DNA from 3 places in the Caulobacter sp. X genome. Region 3 is predicted to be linked to each of the others. Evidence: predicted binding sites of a transcription regulator. Region 3 holds the regulator's gene; each other region holds the start of a gene.

Region 1 (6,150 bases), on a different contig from region 3:
CCACATCTCGACCTGGGCCTGTTCCAGCGCCGTGACGCCGAACAGCGGCGGCGTCGGATGCAGCGCCTCGAAATAGCGGCAGATGGCGACGGTCTCGCTGATCGTCGTCCCGTCGTCGAGCTCCAGCACGGGCACCTGGCCAAGGCTGTTGCGGGCCAGGTGCTCGGGCTGGCGATGGCCGCCCTGGCGCAGGCCGATCTGGACCTCGGGCACCTCGATCCCCTTTTCGGCCAAGAAGATCCGCACCCGGCGCGGATTGGGCGCGGGCATGGCCTCGCCATACAGCTTCATGAATGTGTCCTCTCCCAATTCAAACGAATGTTAGAGGTCGAGGCGGCCTAGCCGCAAGCTTGCGTGAAAAAGCCCGCGCTGGCCCTGTCGAAGCGGCGCGAACCTTGTTAGGGCTAGGGCCTGTCCGCAAAGCAAGAGTACGACATGTCCAGGTTCTCGGCCTCCGACGCCGCCTTCTCCGGCTTTCGACTGGTGCGGGAGAACTTGAGGGCCATCGCCATCTGGGCGGCGGCGATGACGGTGCTGTCGATCATCTCCAACGTGCTGGCGATCCAGTACTTCGGGCGAGAGCTCGAGGCCCTGATGTCCTACCTCTCCGACAACAGCAATCCGGATCCGGAGGAGACCTTCCGGCTCATCTCGGACCTGACGCCGCTGATGCTGTGGTCGCTGCCCTACAGCCTGGTCGTGAACGGCGTGATCTTCGCCGCCCTCAACCGCTTGGTGCTTCGTCCGCAGGACAGCCGCTTCGCCTATCTGCGCCTGGGCAAGCAGGAACTCCGCCAGGCGGCCGTCTGGGTGCTGTCCACCCTGATCCTGATGGGCGTGCTGTTCGCGGGCTCGCTGATCGCGGGTTTCCTGGGCGCCATGGGCGGGCCGACGGGCGCGTTCCTGGCGCTGCTGGGCCTGCTCGGCGCCTTCTGCGTGGTGATCTATCTGGCGGTGCGCCTGTCGTTCGCGCCGGCGGTCACGTTCGAGAACGACAGGATCACGATCTTCAAGTCGCTGCCGGAGACCAAGGGGCTCTTCTGGCCGCTGCTGGGCGCCTACCTGCTGGCGGTGGTGATGAGCATCATCGTCGTGCTGCTGATCTGGACGATCGTTTCAGCCATCGGCCTGATCGCCTCGGGCGACCTCTCGGCCACCGGCAAGATGCTGCGGGCCGACACCAGCTCGCTGCAGGCCTATTTCACGCCCGCCGGCATCGTCCAGGCTCTGTTCTCGGGGCTGATCTCGATCCTGACCACGCTGATCGTATTCGCCCCCGCGCCGACGATCTATCGCGCGCTGAAGGGCGGCGCGCCGGATGCGCCGACCACCGGCGGCTGGTAGCGAGAACTCGTCCGCTCAAGCACACCGCCTTCCTCGCCCTCGTGGCGAGGACCCATGGCTCCGCCAGGCACGGCGCAAGGAATAGGGCGCGGCCAGCCTTGGCGCGCGCCCCATCTTTTCAGCAAATCCTGAAGTCTGGGTCCTAGGCGCAAGGCCTGGGAAGGCAAAAAGAGCTAGGCTCTCTTCACCTCCTTCTTCAACTCCGCCACCCGCGCCTTGCGGCGCTCTTCGTGGCGGTCCAGCAGCTCCTTGAGATAGCGGCCGGTCCAGCTGGCCTCGACCTTGGCGACGTCCTGAGGCGAGCCGGTCGCGACGATCTCGCCGCCGCCGTCGCCGCCCTCGGGGCCGAAGTCGAGCAGCCAGTCGGCGGTCTTCACGACGTCGAGGTTATGCTCGATGACGACCACCGTGTTGCCCTGATCGGCCAGCTCGTGCAGCACCTCGAGCAGCTTCTTGGTGTCCTCGAAGTGCAGGCCCGTGGTCGGCTCGTCGAGGATGTACAGCGTCCGACCCGTGGCCCGGCGCGACAGCTCCTTGGACAGCTTCACGCGCTGCGCCTCGCCGCCCGACAGGGTCGTGGCTTGCTGGCCGACCTTGATGTAGCTGAGACCGACGCGCTTCAGCGTCTCCATCTTGTCGCGGATCGGCGGCACCGCCTTGAAGAAGTCGGCGGCCTCCTCGACGGTCATGTCCAGGACGTCGGCGATCGTCTTGCCCTTGAACACCACGTCCAGGGTCTCGCGATTGTAGCGCTTGCCCTTGCAGACGTCGCAGGTGACGTAGACGTCGGGCAGGAAGTGCATCTCGATCTTGATGACGCCGTCGCCCTGGCAGGCCTCGCAGCGGCCGCCCTTGACGTTGAAGCTGAAGCGCCCGGGGCCATAGCCGCGCGCCTTGCTTTCCGGCAGGCCCGCGAACCAGTCCCGGATCGGGCCGAAGGCGCCGGTATAGGTGGCCGGGTTCGAGCGCGGGGTGCGGCCGATCGGCGACTGGTCGATGTCGATGACCTTGTCGAAGTGCTCCAGTCCCTCGATCCGCTCGTGCGGGGCGGGGGCGTCGCTGGCGTTGTTCAGCCGGCGCGCGGCGGCCTTGTACAGGGTCTCGATCGTGAAGGTCGACTTGCCGCCGCCCGACACGCCGGTGATGCAGGTGAAGGTCCCGACGGGGATCTCGGCCGTGACGCCCTTCAGGTTGTTGCCCGTGGCGCCGACGACCTTCAGCACCTTCTTCTTGCTGATCGGCCGGCGCTGTTCGGGCACCTCGATCTCGCGCACGCCGGTCAGGTACTGGCCGGTGACGCTCTTGGGATTGGCCATGATCTGCTCGGGCGTGCCCTCGGCGACGATCTCGCCGCCGTGGACGCCGGCGGCCGGGCCCATGTCGATCACATAGTCGGCGGTCAGGATCGCCTCTTCGTCGTGCTCGACGACCAGCACCGAGTTGCCCAGGTCCCGCAGGCCCTGCAGCGAGGTCAGCAGGCGGGTGTTGTCGCGCTGATGCAGGCCGATCGACGGCTCGTCCAGCACATAGAGCACGCCGGTCAGGCCCGAGCCGATCTGGCTGGCCAGACGGATGCGCTGGCTCTCGCCGCCGGACAGCGTGCCCGAGCCGCGCGACAGGTTCAGGTAGTCGAGGCCCACATCGACCAGGAACCGCAGGCGGTCGTTGATCTCCTTCAGGATCCGCCGGGCGATCTCCATCTGCTTGTCGGTCAGCTTGGTTTCGAGGGCGCTGAACCAGTCGCGGGCCGGGCGGATGGCCAGGTTGGAGACCTCGGCGATGTCCTTGCCGTCGATCTTCACGGCCAGGGCTTCGGGCTTCAGGCGCTTGCCGTGGCAGGTCTCGCAGGGGGTGTCGGACTGGTAGCGGCCCAGCTCTTCACGGACCCACGAGGAGTCCGTCTCGCGCCAGCGGCGCTCCAGGTTCGGCAGCACGCCCTCGAAAGGCTTTTCGACCTCGTACTTCCGGGCGTTGTCGTCGTAGGTGAACTTGATCTTGGTTCCGCGCGAGCCGTTGAGGACCACGTCCTTGGCGTCGGCCGACAGCTTGTGCCAGGGCTCGTCCATCGAGAAGCCGTAGTGGCGGGCCAGGGCCTGCAGGGTCTGGGTGTACAGCGGCGAAGGCCCCTTGGCCCACGGCGCGACCGCGCCCTTGTGCAGGCTCTTGTCCTTGTCGGGCACGACGAGGTCGGCGTCGAAGGCGAGCTTCGCGCCCAGCCCGTCACAGACCGGGCAGGCGCCGGCCGGATTGTTGAACGAGAACAGGCGCGGCTCGATCTCGGCGATCGTGAAGCCGCTGACCGGACAGGCGAAGCGTTCCGAGAACAGGATGCGTTTGGGCTCCTTCTCGCCTTCCTCGATCGTGGCGAACTCGGCGACCGCTAGACCATCGGCCAGGCGCAGGGCCTGCTCGATGGAGTCGGCCAGGCGCTGCTCCATGTCGGGCTTGGTGACCACGCGGTCCACGACCACGTCGATGTCGTGCTTGAACTTCTTGTCGAGCGCCGGGGCGTCCTCGATCGGATAGAACTCGCCGTCGATCTTCAGCCGCTGGAAGCCGGCCTTCTGCCACTCGGCGATCTCCTTCTTGTACTCGCCCTTGCGGTCGCGGACGACGGGGGCCAGCAGGTAGAGACGCGTGCCTTCGGGCAGGGCGGTGATCTTGTCGACCATCTGGCTGATGGTCTGGCTCTCGATCGGCAGGCCGGTGGCGGGCGAGTACGGCACCCCGACCCGCGCCCACAAGAGGCGCATGTAGTCGTGGATCTCGGTCACCGTGCCGACGGTCGAGCGCGGGTTGCGCGACGTCGTCTTCTGCTCGATCGAGATCGCGGGCGACAGGCCCTCGATCAGGTCGACGTCCGGCTTGCTCATCAGCTCCAGGAACTGGCGCGCGTAGGCCGACAGGCTCTCCACATAGCGGCGCTGGCCCTCGGCGTAGATCGTGTCGAAGGCGAGCGACGACTTGCCCGAGCCCGACAAGCCGGTCAGCACGACCAGCTCGCCGCGGGGGATGTCGACGCTGACGTCCTTCAGATTGTGCTCACGGGCGCCGCGAACGCGGATGAAGTTCAGTTGCTCGGCCATGTTTTCCGGAACGTTGGGCCGCCCGATTGGTGGCGGCGCAGCGGCTATATGTAGGGCTCGATCCGGGAATTAACACAAGAACAAGATGCGAACAAATGTCGCGCGCGCGAGGCCAAGCTTCTGCTGACAGCGGATGTCAGCAGGATGGCCGCCTGGCGCCCAGTTTCGCGGCGGTCCCGCGGTCGCCGCGCTGGCGAGCTTGGCCGTTCGTATTCCCTAAACCGTGTTTGGAAGCGGGTTCTTCAAGCCGAGGTGGTCTACCGCTCAATCTTGGGCCGAGTTGGGGCCCAGCGTGAGGGAGTGAAACCATGGCCAAGACGGAGGCCGAGAGCGCCAAGCAGGGCGCCAAGGTGGTCGCGTTCAGCGCCCTTCGCCCGCCCAAGCCGCGGTCGGTGGTCATCGACGGACTGGTGTTCGTCAGCGGCGTCGGGGCGCTGCTTTGGGTTCTCTGCAACATGGCTCCGAACTAGAAACCCGCTCGGCGGTCGCCTGTCCGCGAGACCGCGCCTACCTGCGCGGCGCCGCGGGGCCACGCCAAGGTCGCGAAAACGGCGTTATCCCGGCGTGACCTCGTCCTCCAGCTTGGCCGGGGGAGAGCGGATGGCGCGGGGGAGGGGATCCAGGCGATGGCTCGCCGTGTCGGGCGGCCTGCTGATCAACGGCCTGATCCTCGGCGCCCTCGTCATGCTGGAGCCGCCGCCGCTGGTGGCGGACGAAGCGCCGGTGTTGTTGCTCGACCTTGAGCGTACGCCCCGATCACGCGCCGTGGCTGGCCCTTCCCGTTCCAGACCTGGCCGCCATTCAGCGTTCTCCCGACCAAGCGCCGCGCCCGCGTCGCCGGCGGCCTCGGCGGAGGAGGGCGTCTCGGGCCAGCCCGTGGCGGAGACGACGCCCGAGATCGAAGACCGTTGGAGAATGGACCCCAAGGCCGTCAATCGGTGGAAGCTGACCGAGGGCGTCCCGCAGTGGGGATGGGGGCGGTACTACCGAGCCTGCAAGGGCCTCTCCAGCGAGCACATGACGCCGGACGAGAAGGAGCGCTGCTACGGCGGCTGGGGTGGTCGGAGGGACAAGCGCCCATCGCCCGCCTTCATCGGTCCCATCGACGAGGTCCCCTGGCGGACCCCGCCCCGCGACAGCAAGTCGCGGTACGACGGGGAGGGCTCGCGCAAGCAGCGGTGTCGCGACTATCACCGGGGGCGAACGCCCGGGTTTTCTGAACGAAATCTGAGTTCTACGGGCGCGCCACCGCCCAGTCTGCGCGAGGGCGGCTGCTTCTAGGAGAGAACGCCGTTGGCCCGACTCGGGGGCGTTCGCTTTTGTTCAACCTTCTTTCGAAGCCCGCTGTTCAGCGTGATTTCTGAAAACGTTTGCGATCGGGCCTGGGGCTCGAGACAGCCGGAACCGATCGCCATGTCCCAGGACACCGCCAAACAAGACGCCAAGCGCGACGCCTTCAGGGCGCTCAACACGGGCAAGCCGCGCTCGGTGATCATCGACGGCCTGGTGTTCATCGGCGGGATCGGATCGCTGCTCTGGGTCCTGCGCCACATGACGCCGAACTAGGCCCTGTCTATGCGCGCCGCGTAACAGCCCCATTTGGCGTAGTGGGCGTGCAGGTAGGCGATCTCCGGATCCTCGAACAGCATCGCGATCAGAGCGTCCGCGGTCGCGCCCTCGGTCACGTCGGCGGCGCGCATCATCCCGCTGGCGTCGAAGG
Region 2 (6,150 bases), on a different contig from region 3:
CTCGATGAAGCGCGCGCTTCGCCTCGCGGCGGCTGTTGTTCTCCTTGCATGGCCGAACGGAGGCCACGCCCAGCCGATTTCACGGGAACACGTCGTTGTCGTCCGCGATCTGATCGGTCGCTCTCCCCTGGAGGTTCAGCGCAAGCTGGTGGGGCTCGATATCGATTGGCCAAGACAGATGGACTTCGAGCTGGCGACAGCGCGCGGCGTTCTGTCGTTCGCCACGCTTGAGGACAATCTGAGAGACCCCGGCGCCGCCCGGTTCTCGACCCAGTCGCGCACGCGGACCGAAGGCCCGCCGATGTCCATGACGTCATGCGGAAACATCGGTCCCCTCTACGGGAATGGGGTCCTGTTGATGTATCGGAACGGCAAGCTTGACCGCGTCTGGAGCCCGCCACCCTCCGGTTGGGACTCCAGCGTCTATTCCGCGCCCGGCAAGCTTCCTCTGGAGGACGGCGAGGCCTTCATGACCCGTTGGGGAAGAAAGCCTTTGGACGCGCAAATGGAGCTGACCATCGAGTGCCAGACGCTCGAGCTGCGACGCGGGCCCAGGCCGCGCGCCGAGTCCAAACAAGAGTTTCTCTCCGCCAGCGACATGCAAGGGCTGGCCCTTATGCCGTTCGCGGTGACGCTTCCGTTCATGAACAGCTCGCGCGCGCGCCACCAGCGCGCGGGCGCGGCGCTTTATCAGCAACTCGCACCGGGTTACCGCGCGCCCGGCGGCCTCAAGGCCTTCCTGCGGGGGCGCTCGGGGGTGGATGTCATCAAGGGGACCTCGCCGGGCTATGTCGTGCTGAGGATAAACATGGGCGGGGGCCCGACGCGAAACCTCTCGAACTTCGAGGACTTTGCGATGGTCGGCGTCAGGAACGACCTCGTGGAATGGAGGTCGCTGGAGTACGGATCGGCGGCGCCACGCTTGCCCGTGAAGGCGCGTCAATAACACGCTTGATGGAGCCGCGGCGCGTCGCGCTCCCGCCGGCGGTCACGCCTGCTGACATATTTTGGACGGCCGGCCGTCATCAGTGGATCTTGGGACTACAAAGCTCCTCTCAAACGGACGACCGCCATGCTGACCCTTTTCCACGCCCCTCGTTCGCGTTCGACGCGGTTCATCTGGCTGCTGGAGGAGCTCGGCGCGCCCTACGAGATCCGCAAGGTCGACATCTTTCGCAGCGTCAGCAACACCGGCGCGCGCGATCCGGCCAATCCTCACCCTCACGGGCAGGTGCCGGCCCTGCTGGATGACGGCGTGCTGGTCACGGAATCCGCGGCGATCGCCCTCTACCTGACCGACAAGTTCCCCACCGCCGGGCTCGGACCGCTGGTCGGCGATCCGCTTCGGGGTCCTTACCTCTCCTGGCTGGCCTACTATGCCGGCGTGCTGGAGCCGTGCGTGACCAATCTCTGGAAGCAGCGCCAGGACGACCAGGACAAGACACAGTACCAGGCCATGGACGACCGGCTGCGCACCACGCTGGAGGTTTCGCCCTGGCTGTTGGGCGACAACTTCTCCGCCGCCGACATCATGTTCGTCAGCCTGCTGCAGTTCGCGCGCCAGATGCTGCCGCCGCACAAGGTCTATGACGACTGGCTGGCGCGGGCCAACGCCCGCCCGGCCCTCGCCCGCGCCCTGGCCAAGGACGACGCCTGAGCTCAGGTCCGGGGCTTGCTTCGTCGGCCCGTTCGGTGGATGACCGTCGAAGCACGAGAAGCTTCGAGGCAACCGCCGCCATGGCCGACGTCGTCAATCTGAACCAGGCCCGCAAGGCCAAGGCCAAGGCCGATGACAAGGCTCGCGCCGCCGAGAACCGGGCGCGCTTCGGCCGCACCAAGGCCGAGAAGACCCTCGAGGCCGCTCGCGCCGAGAAGCTCCGGCGCGAACTGGACGGCGCCAAGCGCGAGGACTGAGCGATTGGCGGGATTGAAAAAGCGCTCGGTGAATCTGGCCGGCCACGCGACGTCGCTGGCCTTGGAGCCAGAGTTCTGGGCGGTGTTGGAGCGGGCGGCCGCCAAGGATGGGGGCAGCTTGGCGGCGCTGATCCAGCGCATCGATAACGCTAGAGGCGATCGCGCCCTCGCCTCCGCATGCCGGGTGTTCGCGCTAAACGAGGCGGCCAGCCTCGCGGGTTAGCGCCGCAAGGCTGGCTCCACCGCTGGTCGCCGTTGCGTCGGCAAAGGCGGCGGCTTAGGCATCGGCGTCTTGCGCAGAGCTTCGGGTACGGCCGGCAACGCCTGACGCCAGGAAACGCCCTCGCCCGCCATCACGCCCAACCGCCAGGCGCCCCAGACGGCGCCGGCCAGAAGCGCCAGAACCAAGAGGGCCGCCCAGAGCCCGCCGCTGTCGCGACGGGCTTCGGAGCGACGATCATCACGCGCCATGGCGGTCATGAAGGGCCTCAGCCTCCAGGCGCCTTGGGCGCGGGCGCGTCAGGCAACTTGGGCGCCGAGGCCGAGATGTTCACGTCGACCTGCTTTTTGTGACCGACGCCGCCCGACCACATGAAGAAGGCGAGCACGGCGACAATCACCACTAGGCCGCCCACGATAAAGGCCAGGACGCTGTTGCCGCCGCCGCTGTTGCTGGTCTCTTCCGACATTCGAAATCTCCCCGCCGTTTGGCGATTTCCATTGTCGGATCAACGACACGACGCGGGCGGAGTTCCCCTTTAGGCGGGTTTGGGCTTAAGCCGCGCGTTCCGTGTGCTACATATGTTCCCATGCATTCCGACGCCGACTCGCCAGAATTCCAGGACGAATTCCCAGGCGACCTCCCCGCTCCGCGTATTTCCGATCTCGCCCGGGCCCGCCCGCCCGCGGGGGCCGCGCCCGGCTATCTGGACGGCCTGAATCCCGAGCAGCGCGAGGCGGTCGAGACCACCGAGGGTCCCTTGCTCGTCCTAGCCGGCGCGGGCACTGGCAAAACCCGCGTGCTGACCACGCGCCTGGCCCACATCCTCGCCACCGGCCGCGCCAAGCCGTGGGAGCTGCTGGCGGTCACCTTCACCAACAAGGCCGCGCGCGAGATGCGCGAGCGGATCACCCATATCATCGGCCCGGAAGCCGAGGGCCTGCGGTGGCTGGGCACCTTCCACTCGGTGGCCGCCCAGATCCTGCGCCGCCACGCCGAGCTGATCGGGCTCAAGTCCAATTACACGATCATCGACACCGACGATCAGGAGCGGCTGCTCAAACAGCTGATCGAGGCCGAGAACATCGACGCCAAGCGATGGACCCCGCGGATCCTGTCGCAGATCATCGACGGCTGGAAGAACCGCGGCTGGACGCCCGACCGCGTCCCGACCAGCGAAGCCGGCGAGTTCGCCAACGGCAAGGGCGTCACCCTCTACCGTCAGTACCAGGAGCGCCTGCGCATCCTGAACGCCTGCGACTTCGGCGACCTGCTGCTGCACAATATCAGCCTGTTCACCGGCCATCCCGACGTGCTGGACGAGTTCCAGCGCCGCTTCAAATACGTGATGGTCGACGAGTACCAGGACACCAACGTCGCCCAGTACCTGTGGCTGCGCCTGCTGGCCCAGGGTCGGCAGAACGTCTGCTGCGTCGGCGACGACGACCAGTCGATCTACGGCTGGCGCGGGGCCGAGGTCGACAACATTCTGCGCTTCGAACGCGACTTCCCGGGCGCCAAGGTCGTGCGGCTGGAGTGCAACTACCGCTCGACCGAACACATCCTGGCCGCCGCCTCGGGCCTGATCACCGCCAACAAGGGCCGTCTGGGCAAGACCCTGTGGACCCCATCCAAGGGCGGCGAGAAGGTCAAGGTGTCAGGCGTCTGGGATGGCGAGGCGGAGAGCCGTCTGATCGCCGACGAGATCGAGCGCGCCAGGAAGGCCGGCCGCAAGTACAGCCAGATGGCCATCCTGGTCCGCGCCAGCTTCCAGATGCGCGCGTTCGAAGAGCGCTTCGTGCTGCTGCAGATCCCCTACAAGGTGGTCGGCGGCCCGCGCTTCTTCGAGCGCGCCGAGATCCGCGACGCCCACGCCTATCTGCGCCTGATCCAGTCACCCGACGACGACCTGGCCTTCGAGCGGATCGTCAACACGCCCAAGCGCGGCATCGGCGACACCTCGGTGCAGAAGCTGCTGCAGATCGCCCGCCTGGGCGGAATCTCGACCACCGAGGCGGCCCGGCAGATCATCACCAGCGACGAGCTTCCGGCCCGCACGCGCACGGCGCTCAGCAACTTCATCCGCGACCTCGACCGCTGGCGCTCGATGGTCGGCTCTGTCCACCACCAGCGCCTGTTGGAGACGGTGCTGGAGGAGAGCGGCTATACCGACGCCCTGCGCCTCGACAAGGGTCCGACCAGCCAGACCCGGCTGGAGAACCTGAAGGAACTGGTCCAGTCGATGGGCGCGTTCGATACGCTCGAAGCCTATCTGGAGCACGTGTCGCTGGTCATGGACCTGGACCGCGAGGCCACCGGCGACGCCGTCTGGATCATGACACTGCACTCGGCCAAAGGGCTGGAGTTCCCGCTGGTCTTCCTGCCCGGCTGGGAGGAAGGCGTCTTCCCCAGCCAGCGCAGCATGGACGACAAGGGCGAGAAGGGTCTCGAGGAAGAGCGGCGCCTGGCCTATGTCGGCATTACCCGCGCCCGCGAGGAGGCCCGGATCAGCTTCGTCGCCAACCGGCAGGTCTATGGCCGCTGGACGTCGCAACTGCCCAGCCGCTTCGTCGACGAGCTGCCCATCGCCCACGTCGATGCGGCGTCCGAGACCGGCTATTACGGCGGCGGCCCCGGCATGCAGTCGACGGCCGCCTCGCGCTGGGACGATCCGGGTACGTCCGCCTTCCAGGCCGGCAGCTACGACAGCCCGGGCTGGAAACGGGCCCAGGAGCGGACCTCGGGCTTCGCCGAGCGCGGCGGATCGTGGCGCTCGGGCGGCGTGCGCGCCGGCTCGTCCGCCCGCTCGGCCCCGATCGAGGGCGAAGGCCGGCTGGTCGCCGTCTCGGCGCCGACCAACAGCGCCTATGCGCGCGGCGACCGGGTGTTCCACGTCAAGTTCGGCTACGGCAAGGTCACCGGCGTCGAGGGCAACAAGCTGACCGTCGCCTTCGACAAGGCCGGCGAGAAGAAGGTGATCGACAGCTTCGTCGAGAAGGCCTGATCAGCCTTTCTCCGGCTTCAGCCCGGGCTTGACGCCGTCATGCTCGGGCGGCTTCTCGGCCGGGCGCGGCGTCAGGCTCTCCCACGCGCCGACCGCCGCTAGGACCAGGGTCGACAGGGCCGACAGCGCCAGAGGGCTCAGGCTTAGCGACACGGGGACCAGCGCGACCAAGGCGACAAGACCGGTGATCCGCGCCCGCGACCAGCGACGGAACACCGCCAGCTTGAACAGCAGCGTTCCCAGTAGGAACAGGAACGGCCCGCCGATCACGGCCGCTGCGATCTTGAAATCGGCGTGGCCCAGCGGATGGTGGATCACCCACTCGTCGCCGACCGCCGCCACGATGATCCCGGCGACTGGCAAGAGGTGCGTATAGGTGTAGGCCACGCGGGCGATGGCGCCGGGATCCCTCGCCTCCTCGATCGCCTTGCTGGCGGCCTCGGCGGTCGATGAGAAATAGATCCACCACATCGCCAGGCTGCACAGAAAGGCGCTGGTGAACGCCGCCATCACCGGCGGGTCCCACGGCATGCCCATCACCGTGCTGCCGCTGACGATGATCGACTCGCCCAGGGCGATGATCGTGAACAGGGCGCAGCGCTCGGCCATGTGGCCGCCCTCGACCTTCCACTCCTGGCTCTTGGTGCGTCCGAGGCCCGGGGTCCAGAAGCCGACAGCCGGCGACAGGTACTCGATGCCCAGCGCCAGGCCCCAGACGGCCAGGCGAGCCTCGCCCTGCACGAACGCGCCGGCGATCCAGAAGACGGCGGCGAAGACCAGCCAGGCCAGAATGCGGGCGAAGTTGGCGCGGTGCTGCGGCGCGCGCCAGGCGCTCCACAGGAAGAAGGCCGTGCGGCCAACTTGGATGATCACGTGCCCGGCCGCGAAAGCCAGGCCCCGCTCGCCGAAGGCGTCGGGGATGGCCGCGGCCAGCACCAGGGCCGCGGCCATCATCACGAACAGCATAAGCCGGACCGGACCGCGCTCGGGGTCCAGCCAGTTGGTGGCCCAG
Region 3 (6,150 bases):
GCGGCCCTGGTGGCTCTGGCCGAAGGCTGGCCGCGTCCGGTCAAGGAGATCTCGACGCCTTGGTGGATCCGTTGGCCCCAGGCCGGCATCACCTGGCTGGCCGCTAGCGTCGCCGCCAGCCTGGTGGCGGGCCTGGCGACAGCGCCGTTCGCCATGCAGCATTTCAACCGCGTCGCTGTTTGGGGCTTGCCGGCCAATTTGGCGGTCGCGCCTCTGTCCTCGTTCGTGATCATGCCGTTCCTGGCGATCGGCACGCTGCTCGAGCCGTTCGGCCTGGGCGCGCCGTTCCTGGCCGTGGCCGGCTGGGGCGTCGATGCGATGGTCGGCGTCGCCAATGGCTTCGCCGACGCCCATGGCGCGCAGCAGATCGTGGCGAGCGCGCCGCCGCAGGTGCTGGTCATCGCCTTCTTGGGGCTGATGCTCCTGTGCTTGTGGAAGGGCCGCCTGCGCTGGGTGGGCGCGCCGATGGCGCTGGCCGTGGCGCTCTGGCCGAGACCCGCGCCGCCCGACGCCTGGATCGCCGCCGATGGGGCGACGGCCGCCGTGCGATCCGGAGACGCGGCCATCCTGCTGCGCACGGACGCCAAGCGGTTCGGCGCGGAGCTTTGGGCGCGAAGGCGGGGCCTGACGCCGACGACCTGGAACCTCTACGCCTGCGACAAACGCATCTGCGCGCCTGGCTTGGGCGCGCCGGTGCGACTGTCCCTGGCCTGGAGCCGAGCGACGCCCGACGCCGAGACCCTGTCGGGCCTGTGCGTCAATAGCGAGGTCGTGGTGGTTCGCGCCGTGGCGCCGGAACGCATTCCGCCGCTCTGCGCCGACACCGTCCTGCTGACGGCGGAGGATTTCGCGCGGGGCGGGGCCGCTGAGCTCTATCATCGCGCCGACGGCTGGCGGATCGTCTGGGCGCAGCCCTTGCGCGGCGATCGTCCTTGGAGCCGGCTGCTGACAGCGGATGACGTCGAAGGCCGCTAGAGGTTCGGTGGAAAGTCTGGAGGTCTCGCCATGTCCAACCCGTTCGCCGCCCGCCGCGTCGCCTTCCGCGCCCTGCACGCCCAGGGCTGCTTCACACTCCCCAATCCGTGGGACGCCGGGAGCGCGCGTCGGCTAGAGAAGCTGGGCTTCAAGGCCCTGGCCTCGACCAGCGCCGGCGCGGCCTGGTCCCTGGGCAAGGACGATGGCCAGATCACCCGCGAGGAGGTCATCACCCACTTGCGTATGCTGTGCGCCGCGACAGAGCTGCCAGTGAACGCCGACTTCGAGAACGGCTTTTCCGACACCGCGGAGGGCGTGGGCGAGAGCGTGACCTTGGCGATTGACGCCGGCGTCGCGGGCCTGTCGATCGAGGACTGGTCGGGCTCGGGCCTTTACGACCTGCCGACGGCCGTGGAGCGGCTCAAGGCGGCGCGCCGGGCGATCGACGCCTCGGGCCAGGACGTGATCCTCGTTGGACGCGCCGAAGGCTATCTGCGCGGCGTGCGGGACTTAGGCCAGATCCTGGAGCGCCTGAAGGCCTATGCCGAGGCCGGCGCGGACTGCCTTTATGCGCCCGCCGTGACCGATCCGGAGGAGATCAAGGCTCTCGTGCAGGCCGTGGCGCCCAAGCCCTTGAACGTCCTGCTGTGGGGACCGGAGATGACAGTCGACAGCCTCGCCGCCTTGGGCGTGCGCCGCGTCAGCACGGGCGGCGCTCTCGCGGCCGCCGCCTGGAAGGGCTTCGACGCCGCCGCCAAGCGCTTGGCGGAGGAGGGGCGGCTGTAGGGCTCCCCACAAGGTAAGGCCCCGATCCTCGCCTGAGGTCGGGGCCTTAAATTCGAGACGTCTCGGTGTCCCAGCTTTCCGCTGCACCCAATCCCTAGTGATACCGGCGGATCAGGCCCACCAGCTTGCCTTGCACCTCGACCTGGTCAGGGCCGAAGATACGGGTCTCGTACTTCGGGTTGGCGGCTTCCAGGGCGATCGAGCCGCCCTTCTTGCGCAGGCGCTTCAGCGTGGCTTCCTCGCCGACCAGGGCGACGACGATCTCGCCCGAGGTGGCGGTGTCGCCCTTCTTGATGATCACATAGTCGCCGTCGAGGATGCCGGCCTCGATCATCGAGTCCCCTTGGACCTCGAGGACATAGTGCTCGCCATTGCCCAGCATGGCCTCGGGCACCGGCAGGCGCTCGCGCTCGTGCTGGATGGCGTCGATCGGGGTGCCCGCGGCGATGCGGCCCAGGATCGGTAGTTCGCGACTGTCGTTGGCGGCCGGCGCGGGGGCCGTGGCGGGCGGCGCGCCGCCGCCTTCGAACACTTGCGGGCGGAACGCGCCGCGGCCCTTGGGCGGGGCGGCGGTCGTCGCCTGTTGCGGCAGCTTCACCACTTCCAGCGCGCGGGCCCGGTGGGCCAGACGGCGGATGAAGCCGCGTTCCTCCAGCGCCGTGATCAGGCGGTGGATGCCGGACTTCGACGCCAGGTCGAGCGCCTCCTTCATCTCGTCGAAGGACGGGGAGACGCCGGTCTCCTTGATCCGCTCGTGGATGAACATCAGCAGTTCGTGCTGCTTGCGGGTGAGCATGTCGACCTCGGCTGGAGCGCGGAACAAACCGCAAACCTTGGAGAATGTTCTCTAGGCGTTCTTCCTTAATGTCAAGTTGACGCTGTTCCCCCTGTGTTCAGGCCAGGAATTGCGGGGATTCTCAGCGGTCTTGAGGCGGCGTCGCGGCCGAATCAACCAGGTCTTCGAAGCGCGTCGCCATCTCCGGGAACTTCGGCGTGCAGCCCTCGTAGAAGCTCATGATCTTGCGCATATCGGCTTCGTAGTCGCCCGTTGGGTAGATGGCCGGACCCAAGCCAACCACCTTTCGGCGATAGTCCATCATGCCCAGAACCATCGGCACGCCGGCGCCTTTGGCTATGTGGTAGAACCCGGTCTTCCACTGACGCGCCTTGCCCCGCGTGCCTTCCGGCGCGATCGTCAGCATGAACTCGTCGCGGCGCGCGAACTCCTCGATCATGGCCCTGACCATGTCCTTGGAGCGCTCGCGGTCCAGGGGAATGCCGCCCAGGTCTCGCATCATCTGATCGAACGGCTTCTTGAACAGCGACGCCTTGCCGATGAAGCTGAGCTTCAGGTCCAGGGCGTCGGCCGCGCCGACGAAATAGACGAAGTCCCAGTTGCTGGTGTGCGGGGCGGCGATGATGACGAACTTCCGCGTCTCCGGCGGCGCGCCTTCGATGCGCCAGCCGCGGAGCTTGAAATGCGCCGAGAGGGCCCATTTCACCACGCGGGCGAGCCAGTTCATGCGGTCTTTTCCAGGCCGAGCCAAGGTTGAGCTCAAGCTCAGCCTATCAGAATTCGCGTGGCGGCCGTCACGTCAGCATGTCGCATCAGGCTCTCGCCGACCAGCATGGCCTTGGCGCCGGTGGCCTCCATCCGCACGACGTCGGCGTGGGTGAAGACGCCGCTCTCGGTGACCAGAAGGGCGTCTTTCGGAGCCTGGGCGGCCAGACGCTCGGTGACAGCGAGGTCGACGACGAAGCTTTTCAGGTCGCGGTTGTTGATCCCAACAAGATCCGAGCCCAAGGCGCCGGCGCGCGCCATCTCGGCTTCATCGTGGACTTCGACCAAAGCATCCATGCCCAGGCGCTTGGCTTCCGACATCAGTTCGGCGGCCAGGACGTCGTCGATCATGGCCAGGATCACTAGGATCGCGTCGGCGCCCAGCGCGCGGCTTTCGGCCACCTGCCAGGGGTCAACGAGAAAGTCCTTGCGGATGCAGGGCAGGGCGGTCGCCGCGCGGGCCGCCACGAGATAGTCGTCCGCGCCCTGGAAGCTCGGACCGTCGGTCAGGACCGACAGGCAGGCCGCGCCGCCGGCCTCATAGGCCTTGGCCAGGACCGGCGGGTCGAAGTCCTCGCGGATCAGACCCTTGGACGGCGAGGCCTTCTTGATCTCGGCGATCAGCGACAGCTTTCCCGGCGTGTGCTTGGCTTCCAGCGCCGCCTTGAAGCCGCGGGGGGCGGAGGCCGCCTTGGCGGCGGCGTCGACATCGGCCTGCGAGCGCGCGGCCTTGCGGCCGGCGACGTCCTCGCGCTTGTAGGCGGCGATCTTGGCCAGGATATCGGTCACGCGGGGACTTCCGTATTCGTAGCGGCCACCAGGCCGTCCAGGGCGGCGCGGGCGCGGCCCTCGTCGATGACGTCGGCCGCCAATTCGATGCCCTCGACCAGGGTCTCGACCTTGTCGGCGACCAGGAAGGCCGCGGCGGCGTTCAGCAGCACGATGTCGCGGTAGGCGCCCTTCTCGCCGTCGAACAGGCGGGTCAGGGCGGCGGCGTTGAAGGCGGGATCGCCGCCCGTGATGTCCGACAGCGAGGCGCGCGGCAGGCCGACGGCCTCGGGCGTGATCGTGAACAGATGCATGCGCCCGTCGCGCCACTCGGCGACCTCGGTCTCGCCGGTGGTGGTCAGCTCGTCCAGACCTGAACCGTGCACCGACCAGGCGCGTTCAGCCCCCAGGGCGCCCAGCGCCCTAGCGATCGGCTCGACGAAGCGGGGCGCGGAGACGCCGACGACCTGACGCTTCGCCCCCGCCGGATTGGTCAGCGGGCCCAGCAGGTTGAAGATCGTGCGGAAGCCGAGCTCCTGGCGGATCGGCGAGACGTGCCGCATGGCGCCGTGGTGGGCCTGGGCGAACAGGAAGCAGATGCCGGCCTCGTCCAGCGCCCGCCGTTGCTGCGCGCGCGTCGCGTCGATATTGACGCCCAGGGCGGTCAGCACGTCGGCGGTGCCCGACTTCGAGGTGATCGCCCGGTTGCCGTGCTTGGCCACCTTCAGCCCGCCGCCGGCGGCGACGAAGCCCACGGCGGTCGAGATGTTCAGCGTGTGGAGGCCGTCGCCGCCGGTGCCGCAGACGTCGATGACCTCGTAGGGGTGATCAAGATGCACGGCGGCGCGGCGCATGGCGCGGGCGCAGGCGGCGATCTCGCCCACCGTCTCGCCGCGCAGGCGCATGGCGGTCACGGCGGCGGCGACCTGGGCCGGCGTCGGCTCGCCGCGCAGGCAGGCGGCGAAGAAGACCTCGGCGTCCTCTTCGCCCAGGGTCTGGCCGTCGGCCAGCTTGGCCAGCAGGGGCTTGAAAGCGTCGGACATGGAGGCGGCCCTAGACCCAGACCGCCGCGTCGCGCTTGACGCCCGCCAGGTCCATGAAGTTGGCCAGCATCTGGTGGCCGCCCTCGGTGGCGATCGATTCCGGGTGGAACTGCACGCCGAACACCGGCCGGGTCTTGTGCTGCACGCCCATGATCTCGCCGTCGTCGGTCCAGGCGGTGACCTCCAGCTCGGGCGGGAGGTCCTCCTTGCGGACGGCCAGGCTGTGGTAGCGGGTGGCCGTGAAGGGGTTGGGCAGGCCCTTGAAGATGCCCTTGTCGTTGTGGCGGACCTTGCTGACCTTGCCGTGCATGACCTGCTTGGCGCGGATCACCTCGCCGCCATAGGCTTGGCCGATGGCTTGGTGGCCCAGGCACACGCCCAGGATCGGCAGGTCTTCGGGCGCGCCGCGCAGCAGCGGCAGGCAGATGCCCGCCTGGTCCGGCGCCTTGGGGCCCGGCGACAGCAGAACGGCGTCCGGCTTCAGGCCCAGAGCCTCCTGAACCGTCAGGGCGTCGTTGCGGTAGACCTCGGTCTCCGCGCCCAGTTCGTTCAGATAGTGAACGAGATTGTAGGTGAAGCTGTCGTAGTTATCGATGACGAGTATCATGACGCCGCCTTTCGGAGGTCGGTTCTAGCCTGAGCGTGCGCATTGTGTAGCGCCAATTTCGCCTGCGGCTTTCAGTTACGGTTACAGCGGACACGGTCTGGAGCATCATATGGGGATGGACCCGCGTGATTCCGCCCTGGACCCTGTCGCCGTCGCCTATGTCCGCGCTCTGCTGCGGCCCAAGACGCGCGTCCAGAAGCTGGGACCGGTCCTGGCCGCCGCGGCCTTCGCCGCGTTTTGCGCGATCAGCTTCGCCACGGTCATGGTGCTGGCGCCGCCGACGGTCACCCAGCACCTGCCGCAGGATCGGCTTGGGGATCCCTAGCCCTTTCTTGGTCGCGTGACGGGCGTCGAAACCGGTTCTCACTTTCGACTGTCACGCTCTCAGCCCTAAGGCTCAGCTGAATCGC

The links. Region 3 encodes LexA, which represses DNA repair genes until DNA is damaged. Its sites were predicted from a motif close to ATGTTCNCNANNTGTTCT; they were not measured.
Region 1: the regulator LexA is predicted to act here: its motif matches at 4,508-4,525, upstream of uvrA (excinuclease ABC subunit UvrA).
Region 2: the regulator LexA is predicted to act here: its motif matches at 2,705-2,722, upstream of CSW60_RS19730 (ATP-dependent helicase).

The regions. Positions count from the first base shown of each region.
Region 1 covers NZ_PEGF01000002.1:1,151,032-1,157,181, forward strand. Annotated here, with positions in the region: gene CSW60_RS17765 (glutathione S-transferase family protein) at 1-291, opposite strand, end outside; gene CSW60_RS17770 (hypothetical protein) at 436-1,344, shown strand; gene uvrA (excinuclease ABC subunit UvrA) at 1,518-4,430, opposite strand; gene CSW60_RS23720 (hypothetical protein) at 4,739-4,900, shown strand; gene CSW60_RS17785 (hypothetical protein) at 5,067-5,711, shown strand; gene CSW60_RS23725 (hypothetical protein) at 5,844-5,996, shown strand; gene CSW60_RS17795 (DUF1203 domain-containing protein) at 5,993-6,150, opposite strand, start outside.
Region 2 covers NZ_PEGF01000002.1:1,558,011-1,564,160, reverse strand. Annotated here, with positions in the region: gene CSW60_RS19760 (hypothetical protein) at 5-946, shown strand; gene CSW60_RS19755 (glutathione S-transferase family protein) at 1,073-1,657, shown strand; gene CSW60_RS19750 (DUF4169 family protein) at 1,738-1,914, shown strand; gene CSW60_RS19745 (ribbon-helix-helix domain-containing protein) at 1,919-2,137, shown strand; gene CSW60_RS19740 (hypothetical protein) at 2,134-2,394, opposite strand; gene CSW60_RS19735 (hypothetical protein) at 2,403-2,603, opposite strand; gene CSW60_RS19730 (ATP-dependent helicase) at 2,724-5,138, shown strand; gene CSW60_RS19725 (low temperature requirement protein A) at 5,139-6,150, opposite strand, start outside.
Region 3 covers NZ_PEGF01000001.1:475,467-481,616, reverse strand. Annotated here, with positions in the region: gene CSW60_RS02070 (ComEC/Rec2 family competence protein) at 1-975, shown strand, start outside; gene CSW60_RS02065 (oxaloacetate decarboxylase) at 1,006-1,761, shown strand; gene lexA (transcriptional repressor LexA) at 1,856-2,557, opposite strand; gene CSW60_RS02055 (lysophospholipid acyltransferase family protein) at 2,679-3,284, opposite strand; gene trpC (indole-3-glycerol phosphate synthase TrpC) at 3,323-4,111, opposite strand; gene trpD (anthranilate phosphoribosyltransferase) at 4,108-5,133, opposite strand; gene CSW60_RS02040 (aminodeoxychorismate/anthranilate synthase component II) at 5,144-5,740, opposite strand; gene CSW60_RS23585 (hypothetical protein) at 5,856-6,065, shown strand; gene trpE (anthranilate synthase component I) at 6,138-6,150, opposite strand, start outside.